2 linked regions of the Aliamphritea ceti genome follow. The protein of the gene in region 1 binds, or shares a complex with, the protein of each later gene. Links are inferred from orthologs where the notes say so. Each region holds a gene or a part of one and is shown on either strand. Other genes may lie near its edges. The genes, in order: dsbD and OCU49_RS02890.

Region 1 (6,613 bases):
ACTTCACCGTCTTTAGTTACGAACTCAATGCGTACGTTCTGAGCTTCATTAGACGTGATGGACTGTTCGCTGGAGAAGAAGTCTCCGCCACGCATGTGGTCAGCGTGAGTGCGTGAAGCCATGCTCCACTTACCCATAGAATGCGGGAATTTACGTGCGTATGCTTTTACAGCAGCAGGTGCGCGACGGTCAGAGTTACCTTCACGCAGAACAGGGTTTACTGCACTGCCCAGAATCTTAGAGTAACGCGTCTGAACATCTTTATCTGTATCGTTAGTTGGTGCTTCCGGGTAATCAGGGATGTCGTAGCCCTGACCCTGTAATTCAGCAATACATGCTTTTAACTGAGGAATTGAAGCACTGATGTTAGGAAGCTTAATGATATTGGCATCCGGGTCCTGAGTCAGTTTGCCCAGGAACGACAGGCCATCAACAACTTTCTGATCTTCACTCAGGTTATCGGGGAACGCAGACAGTACACGACCAGCAAGAGAGATATCGCTGATTTTGACATCGATGTCAGCAGCAGAGGTGAATGTTCTGATAATAGGGAGCAGAGAACAGGTCGCCAATGATGGTGCTTCGTCGGTCAGGGTGTAGTACATCGTTTGTTTATTGGTTGTCATTTTATCCCCTTTTGTTTCGACAGGTAGACGGTGGTTTATTATAGGAAACTACGAAGACGTGATTTCGCATCTCCCTAAGCGGGTGTCGCACCACCGAATGATTTTAACGCGGAGGCGATTATACGTTAAAAAACTACTAAAATTGAAGCGGAGCCGTGAACAGATCGGGGAATTTTCGGCTAAAGTAGCAGTACAATGTAGTTTTACTACTCCAAAGGTCGCTTTATTTCTTCCAGATAATAAAAAAGGGCTCCAATGGAGCCCTTGATTTTACTGGGTATTTTGCTGATTAGCGGTTTGGTAGTACTGCTTTCAGTTTTTCATGCATATCCAGCAGAGTCTTTTCAGTCGTATCCCAGTCAATACATGCATCTGTAATAGAGACACCGTATTCCAGGTCAGCAGGGTCTGCTGTCATCTTCTGATTACCTGCACCGAGGTTACTTTCAACCATCAGACCAACAATAGTTTTGTTGCCGTCGATGATCTGGTTAGTCACGTCAGTCATAACCAGTGGCTGCAGGTTGTGGTCTTTATTGGAGTTAGCGTGGCTGCAGTCAACCATGATGTTGGTTGATACGCTGGCTTTTTCCAGAGCCTGTTCACACAGTGCTACATTAACAGAGTCGTAGTTTGGTTTGCCGTTACCACCACGCAGAACAACGTGACCATACTCATTGCCCTTAGTACGAACAACCGAGCACTGGCCATCTTCGTTGATACCCAGGAAGTTGTGTGGATGAGCAACAGATTCAAGCGCGTTAATAGCAACTGTCAGACCACCGTCAGTGCCGTTCTTGAAACCTACTGCGCCGGACAGGCCGCTGGACATTTCACGGTGAGTTTGTGACTCAGTTGTACGGGCACCGATTGCAGACCATGAAATCAGATCCTGCAGGTACTGCGGTGAAATTGGATCAAGTGCTTCAGTTGCCAGTGGCAGCCCGGCTTCAGCCAGTTGCAGCAACAGATCACGGCCAATATGCAGTCCTTCAACAATCTGGAAAGAATCGTTCATGTGCGGGTCGTTGATTAAGCCTTTCCAGCCTACAGTTGTACGTGGCTTCTCAAAATAGACGCGCATAACCAGATACAGAGTGTCTTCAACCTTAGCTGCAAGTTCCTTCAGACGCTGCCCATATTCGATGGCGGCTTTAGTATCGTGAATAGAACAAGGACCAACAACGACAAAAAGACGCTTATCTTCGCCTTTAAGGATGTTTTTAATAACCTGACGGCCTTCCATAACAGACGCAGCGGCAGTTTCGCTCAGCGGCAATTTGGACTTTAGTTCGGCAGGAGTGAGGAGGACTTCATTACTCTCAATATTGAGGTTTTCTACGCGTTTATCAGACATCTTATTTCCTTCATGCAGCCCTTAGTGATTCAGCTGGACCGCAACGCCTTGCTTTGGCTTAACTCTTGTTAACTTACTAATAAGTGGAGACTCTTTGTATCACATAAGTTGTTACTGTTTAAGGGGCAAAGCACGAATCCCGGACCTTGTACTGAAGAAAACGTTGCCTGTCGCGCTAAAGTGAATAAAATCCGTGTCACAATCAGTCGCTTAATGACGCTTTTAAAGGTTTGTAGCAAGCGATGAGGGTGGTTTTTAGCAGGACATATCGTTATAGCTATATTTAACTGACCTGAGTCAGATAAAGATTACTGTTTTTAAACAGTTTTATCGCGCTCAAACAGAACTGTTCAGTAAAATGGTTGTCCATTTAGCATCCCGTATAACTTCATTATAGGAATAACCGTGTTGCAAAGAATTCAGCAATGGCTCAGCTATCTGCTAGCTTGCACTTTTTTCATACTTTCGACAGTGCCGGCAGTACAGGCAGGCCTGTTCGATAACGCTGACCCTTTCGGTGCCAGTGATGGTCCTGTCGATGTCGAACAAGCCTTTATGTTTGATTATGAACAGGGCGCAGACGGCAAGCTTAAACTGGTCTGGACGATCAAAGACGGTTATTACCTGTATCGTGACAAAACAGAGCTGACGACCAGTGAGCAGATATCTGAATTGTCCCGTGAACATTCTGCAGCCAAGCTGAAATCAGACCCCCTGTTTGGTGATGTTTATGTTTATTACAACCAGGGATTGATGGATCTTCAGCTTAGCAGCACTACCGGTGCGGCTGTTAATGAAACAATGACTGTTTCTTATCAGGGCTGCTGGGATGGTGGTATCTGTTACCCGCCCGTGCAGAAGACCGTTAGTCTTAAAGATATTCCGGTTGTTAAAGCTTCAGTGATACCTGTGGTGGCAGCAACTGATCCGGCTATGGCGAATGCAGATAAAGTCATTCAGGCGGTTATACCTAAGCAGCCTGCTCAACCATTGACGACGACATTAAGTGAACAGGATAGGTTCGCGCAACTGTTATCGTCCAGCAACCTGTTGCTGACTCTGGGGGCATTCTTTGTCGCTGGAATGGCGCTGGCACTGACACCTTGTGTCTTTCCGATGATCCCGATTCTTTCGAGCATCATCATAGGCCAGAAACAGCCAGTCAGTGCTAAACGAGGATTCTTCTTATCGCTGGTCTATGTGTTGTCTGTGGCAGTTACCTATACGGTAATCGGTATTATCGCTGGCCTGTTTGGTGAAAACTTGCAGGCGGCTTTCCAGAATGCATGGATCATAGGCTTCTTCAGCTTCATTTTCGTTTTATTGTCTTTGTCGATGTTTGGTTTTTACGACCTGCAGCTGCCTAACAGTTTACAGAGCAAACTTAATGAAATGAGTAACAGCCAGCAGGGCGGCAGCCTGATCGGCATCGTTATTATGGGCCTGCTGTCTGCTCTAATTGTTGGCCCGTGCATGGCTGCACCGCTCGCAGGAGCGCTGATTTATATTGGCCAGACCGGCGATCCCGTTTTAGGTGGTGCAGCATTATTCAGTCTGAGTATGGGTATGGGGATTCCTCTATTAATTGTCGGTGCTTCAGCGGGTAAGTTGTTACCTAAAGCCGGTATGTGGATGGAGAACGTTAAAGCAGGCTTCGGTGTCATGTTGCTGCTGCTGGCGGTCTGGATGCTTGACCGGGTGATAGCTGACGGTGTCGCGATCTTCTTGTACGGTGTGATTCTGCTGGTGAGCGCGGTTTACATGAAAGCGCTGGATTCTCTGGTAGATGCCAGTAAATGGCAGCGTTTCTGGAAAGGCATTGCTGTACTGATTCTTGTCTATGGAGGGAGCCTGGTTATAGGCAGCCTGAGTGGCAGTCAGAGCCTGTTCCAGCCACTGAAAGGATTGGCTTCTAACGGTGGAGTTGCGTCTCAAGAAGCTAAGGTAGAGTTTGTAAAAGTGACGAATGAACAGGCACTTGATCAAATTCTCATGACTGCTGAGCAAAATGGTCAGCCTGTTATGTTGGATTTCTATGCTGACTGGTGTATTTCCTGTGTTGAGCTGGACAAGATAACCTTTGTTGATGCCGGCGTTCAGCAAGCACTTAAGTCATTTATCAGTGTTAAAGTAGATGTGACTGCCAATGATGCCGATTCAAAGGCACTGTATAAACGCTATAGTGTGATTGGACCGCCAGCACTGATTTTTTATGATAAACAGGGCAACATTCAGCCGAACATGACGTTGATCGGCATGGTCCAGCCAGATGATTTTACCGGTCACATACAACCGTTGATCTAGTGCTTATCTAATTAAGTTAACTCATATAAAAAACCGGGCTTTTGCCCGGTTTTTTTATTGCTACTTATTACTGTTGTGCTTCTAATACAACCAATAAGTTATTAATGAAGGTGCTGTCTAAAGCCACTGACAGATAGATCAGTGGGTGACTTCGGTAATGACCTGGCTCATGGCCTGAGTAAGCGGCGTGTCTTGCGGACCGCTTAGCAAAATGGTTGTGGATACCGGCAATTCAGGCAGGCCGTCAACGTTGCTCAGCTCGCGCATATGAGGCTGCAAGCTTGAACGGCTTAGCATGCCAATGACAAGACCAGCATTTATAGCTGCTATTATTCCCGACAAGCTTTCACTGCTAAAAGCAATCCGATAATTTACACCGGCGTTACTCAGTGCTTTAACGGCTGCCTCACGCCACCAGCACTCACGGTTAAAGAGCGCCAGTGGTAAAGGTTTTTCCGGCTCTGTTATAAAGTTATCAGTGACCGCCCAAACCATCTCTTCCTGACAGATGATATCGTCACAGGACTCATCGGGGCCAACCGTATATAGCGCCATATCCAGCTCGCCTTTACTGATTGCCTGTGGGAAGTTCTCACTGAAACTGCCGTTGACAGTGACATCTACATCGGGATGACGCAGCGCAAACTGTCGCAGAATTGCTTCCAGCCATGGACGTGAAAAGTCGTCTGGTACCCCTATGCTTATTTGCCCGGTCAGTTTATTACTGAATAGGCGGGATATCCGGTCAATATCGTTTACCAATACTGTTGCTTCAGGTAACAGGCGATGTCCACTTTCAGTTAACAGCATGCCTCTTGGTTGCCGGTAAAACAGGCAGGTATCAAGAGCTTCCTCCAGTTTACGTATCTGGACGCTTATTGCTGACTGAGTACGGTTAAGCAGGTTTGCTGCCTGAGTAAGATTTTTAGTTTCAGCAATCGCAAGAAATGTCCGCAGCAGTTCACTGTCGATATTAGAGCGTTCGATATTTTTCATGGATTGGATCATAACTATTCATTTTTTAAATCATGTTAGCGCTATTACTCTGAGCAGACAATGTAATTAGATAAGGTAAAAATCATGTCCTGTGAAGTTTCTGAGTCTGGCTGTATGGGTTCAGACAGTCGAACTAGCAATGCCCGTTACTGGCTGTTTGGTTTGTTAACGGTGCTCATCATATGTATTAACCCGGTAGCATTTTGGCAAGCTATTCAATTTTCATTACAGAGTCTGTGGCTGGTTAGCCCGATGATTATCATTGGAGTGGCTTTAACTGCTTTTATGCTAGCAACTAATTCCGTACAACTGATTGCACGGGCGTTTCGTGGCAGAGAATTATCAATGATTCTCTGGGTTTCACTGGCCGGGGCGATAACACCTGTATGCGGTGCAACTGTATTACCATTAATAGCTGGCCTGCTGCTGGCAAGAGTTCCATTAGCACCTGTTATGGCGTTCTGGTTGGCATCACCAATAACCGATCCTGCCATGCTGTCTCTTACGGCTGCTACATTAGGCTGGCCACTGGCAATTGCTAAGACGGCAGGTGCTGTTGGAGCTGGATTATTTGGCGGTTTGGCTGTGTTACTGATGACCAGTAGTGGCTATTTACGCGAACCAATAAAAGCACAGTCTGAGTTACATAGGTTGAGCACTAACATGCTTGGTACTGAAGACAGTCTTTTATGGTCGTTCTGGAAAGAACAGCATCGTAAAACAGTATTCAAGGGCAGTATTAAAAGCAATGGCAGACTGATGATTATCTGGTTGTCTCTTGCGTTTATTGCTGAGTTTTATTTGCAAAGGTTTGTGCCATTAGAGTGGTTACCAGAGTTGTTTGGTAGTGACGCTACCTGGGCGGTGCCTTTAGCTGCAATTGTAGGTTCGCCTATATATCTGGATGGCTATGCCGCTTTACCGTTGGTCAGAAGCCTGATTGATGCGGGTATGGGCCCTGATGCAGCACTGACATTTTTGATAGCAGGTGGCATAACCAGTGCTTGGGCTGCAGTGCCTGTATTTGCTCTGGTAAGGGGGCAAGTGTTTATTCTGTACTTACTTCTGGCGTTGCTAGCATCAATGCTAGTGGGCTTCGTCAGTGGTTTTTTCTTATAATCATTTATATCAAAAGGCTAATCAAAAGAAGTTTAACTATGTATGTAAATACGGCAGTAATGACGATAAGTGTATTAGCGTCCAGTGCGGGAGTTGGTGTAGAAACCGTTCGTTATTATCAGCGTTACGGCCTGATGCAAGAACCGGCAAAGCCCGCAAGTGGTTACCGCCATTATACGGCGTTGGATTTACAGCGGTTATTGTTTATTCG
Region 2 (6,678 bases), 2.0 Mb from region 1 along the record:
TAGTATTAGGAGCGAGCGATGAGCAGCAAAAATCCAATCATTCAGCAGATTGAAGCTGAACAGATGACTAAAGACGTTCCTGAATTTGCACCGGGTGATACCGTTGTTGTTCAGGTTAAAGTTGTAGAAGGCGAGCGTAAGCGTCTGCAGGCTTTTGAAGGCGTTGTTATCGGTAAGCGTAACCGTGGCGTTAACTCTGCTTTCACTGTACGTAAAATTTCTCACGGTGTGGGTGTTGAGCGTACTTTCCAGACTTTCGCTACCAGCGTTGACAGCATTGCTGTTAAGCGTCGTGGTGACGTTCGTCAGGCTAAACTGTACTACCTGCGTGAGCGTAGCGGTAAGTCTGCACGTATCAAAGAAAAGTTGGCTAAATAAGCAGCTTTCCTGCGGGAAGAAAAAAGGTGGCTCAGGCCACCTTTTTTTGTGCCTGAAACTTTATTCGCTAATATTGTGAATAAAGATTTCTAGGTCGCTGTATCCTCGGAAGCGGTACTCGAATTCGAGCTCTAGGCGTTGGGCGATTTCTATGGCTTTATTGTATAAATACTCGTCCTGAGTTTGTGCGACATAAACCAGCTTTTTATAGTTACCGAACATGAACGGCAGCATGCTGGGCGTTTTGTCCAAACCGTATTGCTGCCACATGAATTTGTCAAAATGACGGCAGAAAAAATCAGTTAAAAAGAAAGAAGTTACATCTTCATCGTTGTTTGCAAAGCGTGTGTTGCCCTCGAAGAATGAAAAACAGTGTGGGCCGGGGATGCGTTCGATACTGTATTCGTCTAATACATCATCAAGTGCGCCTGCGGTGCCGCAATCGCCATAAATAACAAAAATCTTTGCATAAGAGTGCTGGTATTTTTCAATAGCTTTGCGCATTGCGTCAGGAATGAGTACTGGTCGGTGATGTAAATATGCAGGCAAGCATTGAATATCAATATGCATAAGGTTGTTGTGCGCTGTCAGAGCGACGACTTCTTTTGCCAGTGCGCCGCAGGCGAGCAGTAAAGTGCGGTGCTCCGGGGTCTGTTGTTTTACTATGCCCATGACTGCTACTTTTATTGATGTGTGTTGCAGAGATCTTAGATGGGGCGTTATAGAATAGCGAATAGACAGGTCGCATTTGCTATCTTGTGCCGGAAATAGCATAGATAAGGGATAAGAGTGTTGAAGCAGCAGGCGGAAGTCGTGCAGTTATCGAAAGATAATGTGCAGGTAATTGATAGCTATCTGGATGCTGTCTGGCTGGAGAAAGGGCTGAGTGATAATTCTTTGCAGTCTTACAGGCGGGATCTGCGTCAGTTTGCGCAGTGGTTGCAGGAACGGGGTTATGGTTTGCTGCAATTAGAGCGGCTTGAGTTGCTCAGTTATCTTAACTGGCGAGTTACACAGCGTTTAAAGCCTGCTTCTACGTCAAGAATGTTGTCCTGTTTACGAGGATTTTATCGCTACTATGTTCGTGAGGCGGTGTTGAGCGTTGATCCAACATTGGATATTGAAAGCCCTAAGCGGGGCCGTAGTTTGCCTAAAACTATGACTGAAACGGAAGTTGAAGCCCTGCTGGAGGCGCCAAATACGAATGACCCGCTGGACTTCCGCGACCGTACGATGCTGGAGATGCTCTACGCTGCCGGATTGCGGGTAACTGAGCTGGTGTCTTTGCAGTTGGGTCAGATCAATCCCCGACAGGGTATTATTCGAGTGGTGGGTAAAGGTGATAAAGAGCGCCTGGTTCCGCTGGGTGATGAAGCTGCCCGATGGTTGCGTGATTACGTACAGCATGTGCGACCTTTGCTGATTAGCGATTCGAATAATGAAGTGGTGTTTCCAAGTCGGCGGGGCACGCAAATGACAAGGCAAACATTTTGGTATCGCATTAAGCGTCATGGTCTGGCCGCAGGGTTAACACATTTGCCGTCTCCGCATGTCTTACGGCATGCTTTCGCGACGCATTTACTGAACCATGGAGCTGACTTAAGAGTGGTGCAGTTACTGTTGGGGCATAGTGATTTATCTACAACCCAGATTTATACTCATGTGGCGCAGCAACGGCTTCAGTCTTTGCATCGTGAACATCACCCCCGTGGGTAAAAAAATGCTTAAGAGTCTGAACTTTAAGGTTATGCTGTCGTCTCAAGTTTCAGACCACAAATATACCGGCAACAGGTCGGTGATGAGTTGCAGTTATAAAAGGTAGAGGGTTTCATGCGTAAATTTTTGATGATGGCAGCTGCACTGTTTGCATTTGTTGCTACCGTACAGGCGGAAGAGAATAAAGAGGCTGGTATACGTGATGCTTTGCGTGGCCTGAATGCTATGGTGCCGATCGTTGATGTTAAACCGGCGGCCTTTCCTGGTTTGTATCAAGTGACGTTGAAGAGTGGCGAAACGCTATATACCAATGATACCGGTAGCCACTTTGTAGTTGGCGATATGTTTCAGGTGAGTGATGCTGGTGGTTTGGTTAACTTGACCGAAGAAGCAAAGAAAGGTGATCGGATTGCGTTGATATCCAGTAATGATGCCAGTGATGCAATTACTTTTGCCGCTGAAGGCGAAAAGAAAGCCAGTATCACAGTGTTTACAGATGTGGATTGCTTCTATTGCCGGAAACTGCATAAAGAGATTGCAGATATTAATGCGCTGGGTATAGAGGTGCGTTATTTAGCATTTCCACGTGCTGGGTCAGGTTCTCCGGCGCATATGACGATGGATTCTGTTTGGTGTGCTGCTGAAGGTGAACGTAAAGGCTTAATGACTAAAGCTAAGCAGGGTGAGAGCTTGCCTGCAGCAAATAGTAGCTGTGAAAGTCCGGTGCTGGCGCAAATGAATGTAGGCCGTAAAGCAGGCGTTACAGGTACGCCTGCGTTAGTCCTTGAAGATGGAACCCTGGTGCCGGGTTACGTACCTGCAGCCCGTCTTGCTGAGATGCTAGAAGTAAATTGATCCTCTAGATCAAAAACTATTCATCAAGAAGGGAGCGAAATGCTCCCTTTTTTAGTTTCAAAGCGACCTCTTGCGTAGTGCATCCCTGCTGACTTAGATATAATGCCAAGCTATTTTGGCTCGGGCTGAATATGCGCTTACGTATATTCTGACATGACAAGCGAGGTAACGGTTTGAAACCAGTAAAAGTGGGTATCTGTGGACTCGGCACCGTTGGTGGCGGCACTTATAACGTATTAAAGCGTAACGCTGAAGAAATTGCGCGTCGCGCTGGTCGCAAGATTATTGTTGAGGAAGTCGGAGCACGTCGCCCGAATCCTGATTGCGATACAAAAGGCACCCAGATTACCGCGGATATTTTTGCCGTTGCCCGTAATCCTGAAATCGACATTGTCATCGAGCTGATCGGTGGTTATGAAACAGCGCTTGAGCTGGTTATGACTGCGATTGAGCATGGCAAACATGTCGTAACTGCTAACAAAGCGCTGATTGCTGAGCATGGTAATGAGATCTTTGAGGCCGCTCAGAAGAAGAATGTGATGGTTGCATTTGAAGCGGGTGTTGCTGGTGGTATTCCGGTGATCAAAGCCATTCGTGAAGGTTTGTCTGCAAACCGTATCAACTGGCTGGCAGGTATTATCAATGGAACCGGTAACTTCATCCTGACAGAAATGCGCGATAAAGGCCGTGATTTTTCAGATGTGTTGGCAGAAGCTCAGGCATTGGGTTATGCCGAAGCAGATCCAACCTTTGATGTTGAAGGTATTGATGCGGCGCATAAGCTGACCATTCTGGCTTCTCTGTCATTTGGTATCCCGCTGCAGTTTGAAAAAGCGTATACCGAAGGCATCAGTAAGATTACTGCTGAAGATGTGCAATACGCTGAAGAGCTTGGTTACCGTATTAAACATCTGGGTATTAGTCGTCGCAGTGAAGAAGGTGTTGAGTTGCGTGTGCACCCAACCATGATTCCTGAGAAAGCACTGATTGCGAATGTGCATGGTGTTATGAATGCAGTATTGGTTGACGGCGATGCCGTTGGTCAGACTATGTATTACGGTGCCGGTGCGGGTGCTGAGCCAACTGCCTCTGCAGTAGTTGCGGATGTTATTGATGTTGTGCGTACGCTGACAGCTGATCGCGATAACCGTGTACCGCATTTGGCTTTCCAGCCAGGTGAGTTGTCTGATGAGCCTATTTTGCCAATTGAACGTGTAGTGAGTTCTTATTATCTGCGTTTGCATGCGGTTGAGAAACCAGGTGTGCTGGCAATGGTAACGGGTATCCTGAGTGAGTCGGGTATCAGTATTGATGCTATCTTGCAGAAAGAAACTCATGAGCAGCTGGTGCCTATCATTATCCTGACTCAGGAAGTGAAAGAGCAGCAGATGAATGAGGCGATCGCTAAAATTGAAGCCTCTGACGATATCGACGGTGCGGTTACCCGTATCCGTGTGGAACACTTCGAAGCTTAAGTTGTAGGAAGTCAAAATCGTGAAATATATATCTACACGTGGACAAGCACCGGCACTGGACTTTGCCGATGTGCTGCTTGCAGGTCTGGCCAGTGATGGTGGTTTGTATGTACCGGAAAAGCTGCCGACCTTTTCGAAGGAAGAAATAGCTTCATGGGCCGGTCTGTCATATGCGGATCTGGCGTATAAAGTCGTTCAGCCATTTGTTGCCGGTTGTATTGATGATGCAGACTTTAAACGCATGGTTGACGAAACCTATGCAGGCTTTAATCACACTGCAGTTGCACCATTAAAAGAGCTGAATACTAACGAGTGGGTTTTGGAATTGTTCCATGGCCCTACTCTGGCATTTAAAGATTTTGCATTGCAGTTGCTGGGACGTTTGATGGATTTTGTCCTGCAGCAACGTAATGAACGTCTGGTTATTGTTGGTGCAACTTCCGGGGATACGGGTTCTGCAGCGATTGAAGGCTGCCGTCACAGTGATCATCTGGATATTTTTATTCTGCATCCGCATAACCGGGTGTCAGAAGTTCAGCGTAAGCAGATGACCAGTATCCTGGCGGATAATGTACACAATATTGCGCTGGAAGGTAATTTTGATGACTGTCAGCAGATGGTTAAAGACAGCTTTGCTGATCAGGGATTCCTGAATGGCGGTAAGCTTGGCGCAGTTAATTCTATTAACTGGGCGCGAATCATGGCGCAGATTGTTTATTACTTCTCAGCAGCACTGGCTGTAGGTGGTCCGCACCGCGAAGTAGCATTTTCGGTACCTACCGGGAACTTCGGCGATATTTTTGCTGGCTATATTGCCAAGCAGATGGGTTTGCCGATTAATCAGCTGGTTGTTGCAACTAACCGTAATGACATTCTTCACCGTGTGATTGCAGATAATGACATGAGCAAGGGTGAGTTAGTACACACTTTATCTCCGTCAATGGATATCATGGTGTCTTCTAACTTCGAACGTTTGCTGTTTGATGTTTATGGCCGTGACGGTGCTGCGATTACTGATCTGATGGACCGTTTCAAAACCGAATCTGTTCAGCTGGATGCTTCCCGTTGGGAAACTGTCCGTGAGCTGTTTGATAGCCATGCATGTGATGATGAAACGACTTGTCAGTTGATCGAAGACGTTCATGCTGATACCGGTTATCTGTTAGATCCGCATACTGCTATTGGTGTAGCTGCAGCACGTAAGTGCCGCCGTGATCTGAATGTGCCGATGATCGTTTTGTCTACTGCTCATCCTGTTAAATTTCCGGAAGCTGTTTTGAAGGCAGGCTTGCAGGCACCGGAATTGCCAGAGCATATGGCTGATCTGTTTGAGCGTGAAGAGCGCATGACAGTGTTACCAAATGATTTGGCGGCTGTTCAGGAATTTGTTGCGAAGAATGTTCCAGCATAATTTTTGAGAACTGATTTATTAAAACCCGCGACAGGTAGCTGTCGCGGGTTTTTTATTGTCTTTTGCAGGCTTCATATTCGTTACGTCATATATAAATCGTGGAATTATCAATAATTAATTGAAAACATTCGTGTTTTTTAGATGGGTGGTGTATTAAATAAACAGGCAGAGCTAATCATCAGTGCTGACGAGTCAGGATTAAGTCGATGCGATTAGTATTCAGGATGAGGCTGTATCTGGGAGAGAGTACGGAAATATGAATAGGGATTTAATTCAGTGATTACGTGTTGGTGGAGATAGGTTCGTGGATACGTTTTTTAATCTTTCTAAAATTTTTTGGGCTGTGGCTAATCCGGGAAATTTCATTGTATTAATGTTAGTGGTTTCAATGTTGTTTGGTTGGAAAAAACTGACTTTTTTAACTGTTTTCAGCTTGATGGTTTTAACGGTATACCCCATCGGAAATTTATTACTGCAGCCTTTAGAAAGTCGTTTCAGTCAGCCGGAAAAACTGCCTGAAAATATTGCCGGAATAATCGTGCTGGGCGGCGGTGAAGATGCCGAGCTGACAAGCATTTGGGGGCAGCCGCAGTTTTCTGAAGGTGCCGACCGGGTGATGACGTTACCGATGATGTTAAAGCGCTTTCCAGATAAACCGATTATTTTTACTGGCGGATCAGGGTCTGTATTGAAGCCTGAGTTTCGTGGCGCTGATACAGTAAAAGCATGGTTGGATGAGTTCAGTTTGGCTGAAAATATAATTTATGAGCGCCAGTCACGTAACACTTATGAAAATGCTTTGTTTTCAGGGCAGGTGTTACCTGAGGCTGTCAGTATTGATCA

What was found.
Region 2: the proteins of dsbD (region 1) and OCU49_RS02890 are in contact, whole or in part, in a crystal structure (PDB 1JZD), measured with the Escherichia coli proteins. The link is inferred for Aliamphritea ceti from one-to-one orthologs.

Annotation. Positions count from the first base shown.
Region 1 is NZ_AP025282.1:2,605,616-2,612,228, forward strand. The notes cover bases 1,970-4,837. They hold dsbD (protein-disulfide reductase DsbD), read left to right. Parts: upstream 1,970-2,388; coding sequence 2,389-4,287; downstream 4,288-4,837. Other genes in these bases: OCU49_RS11800 (3-deoxy-7-phosphoheptulonate synthase), read right to left, coding at 1,970-1,983; OCU49_RS11810 (LysR family transcriptional regulator), read right to left, coding at 4,426-4,837. Outside these bases: OCU49_RS11795 (NADP-dependent isocitrate dehydrogenase), read right to left, coding at 1-626; more of OCU49_RS11800, read right to left, coding at 916-1,969; more of OCU49_RS11810, read right to left, coding at 4,838-5,295; OCU49_RS11815 (permease), read left to right, coding at 5,368-6,402; OCU49_RS11820 (MerR family transcriptional regulator), read left to right, coding at 6,441-6,613. UniProt on the Escherichia coli protein: Required to facilitate the formation of correct disulfide bonds in some periplasmic proteins and for the assembly of the periplasmic c-type cytochromes.
Region 2 is NZ_AP025282.1:635,106-641,783, forward strand. The notes cover bases 1,146-4,078. They hold OCU49_RS02890 (DsbC family protein), read left to right. Parts: upstream 1,146-2,208; coding sequence 2,209-2,949; downstream 2,950-4,078. Other genes in these bases: xerD (site-specific tyrosine recombinase XerD), read left to right, coding at 1,168-2,094; OCU49_RS02895 (homoserine dehydrogenase), read left to right, coding at 3,123-4,078. In the rest of the region: rplS (50S ribosomal protein L19), read left to right, coding at 19-378; OCU49_RS02880 (DUF1638 domain-containing protein), read right to left, coding at 439-1,050; more of OCU49_RS02895, read left to right, coding at 4,079-4,424; thrC (threonine synthase), read left to right, coding at 4,444-5,835; OCU49_RS02905 (YdcF family protein), read left to right, coding at 6,140-6,678. UniProt on the Escherichia coli protein: Acts as a disulfide isomerase, interacting with incorrectly folded proteins to correct non-native disulfide bonds.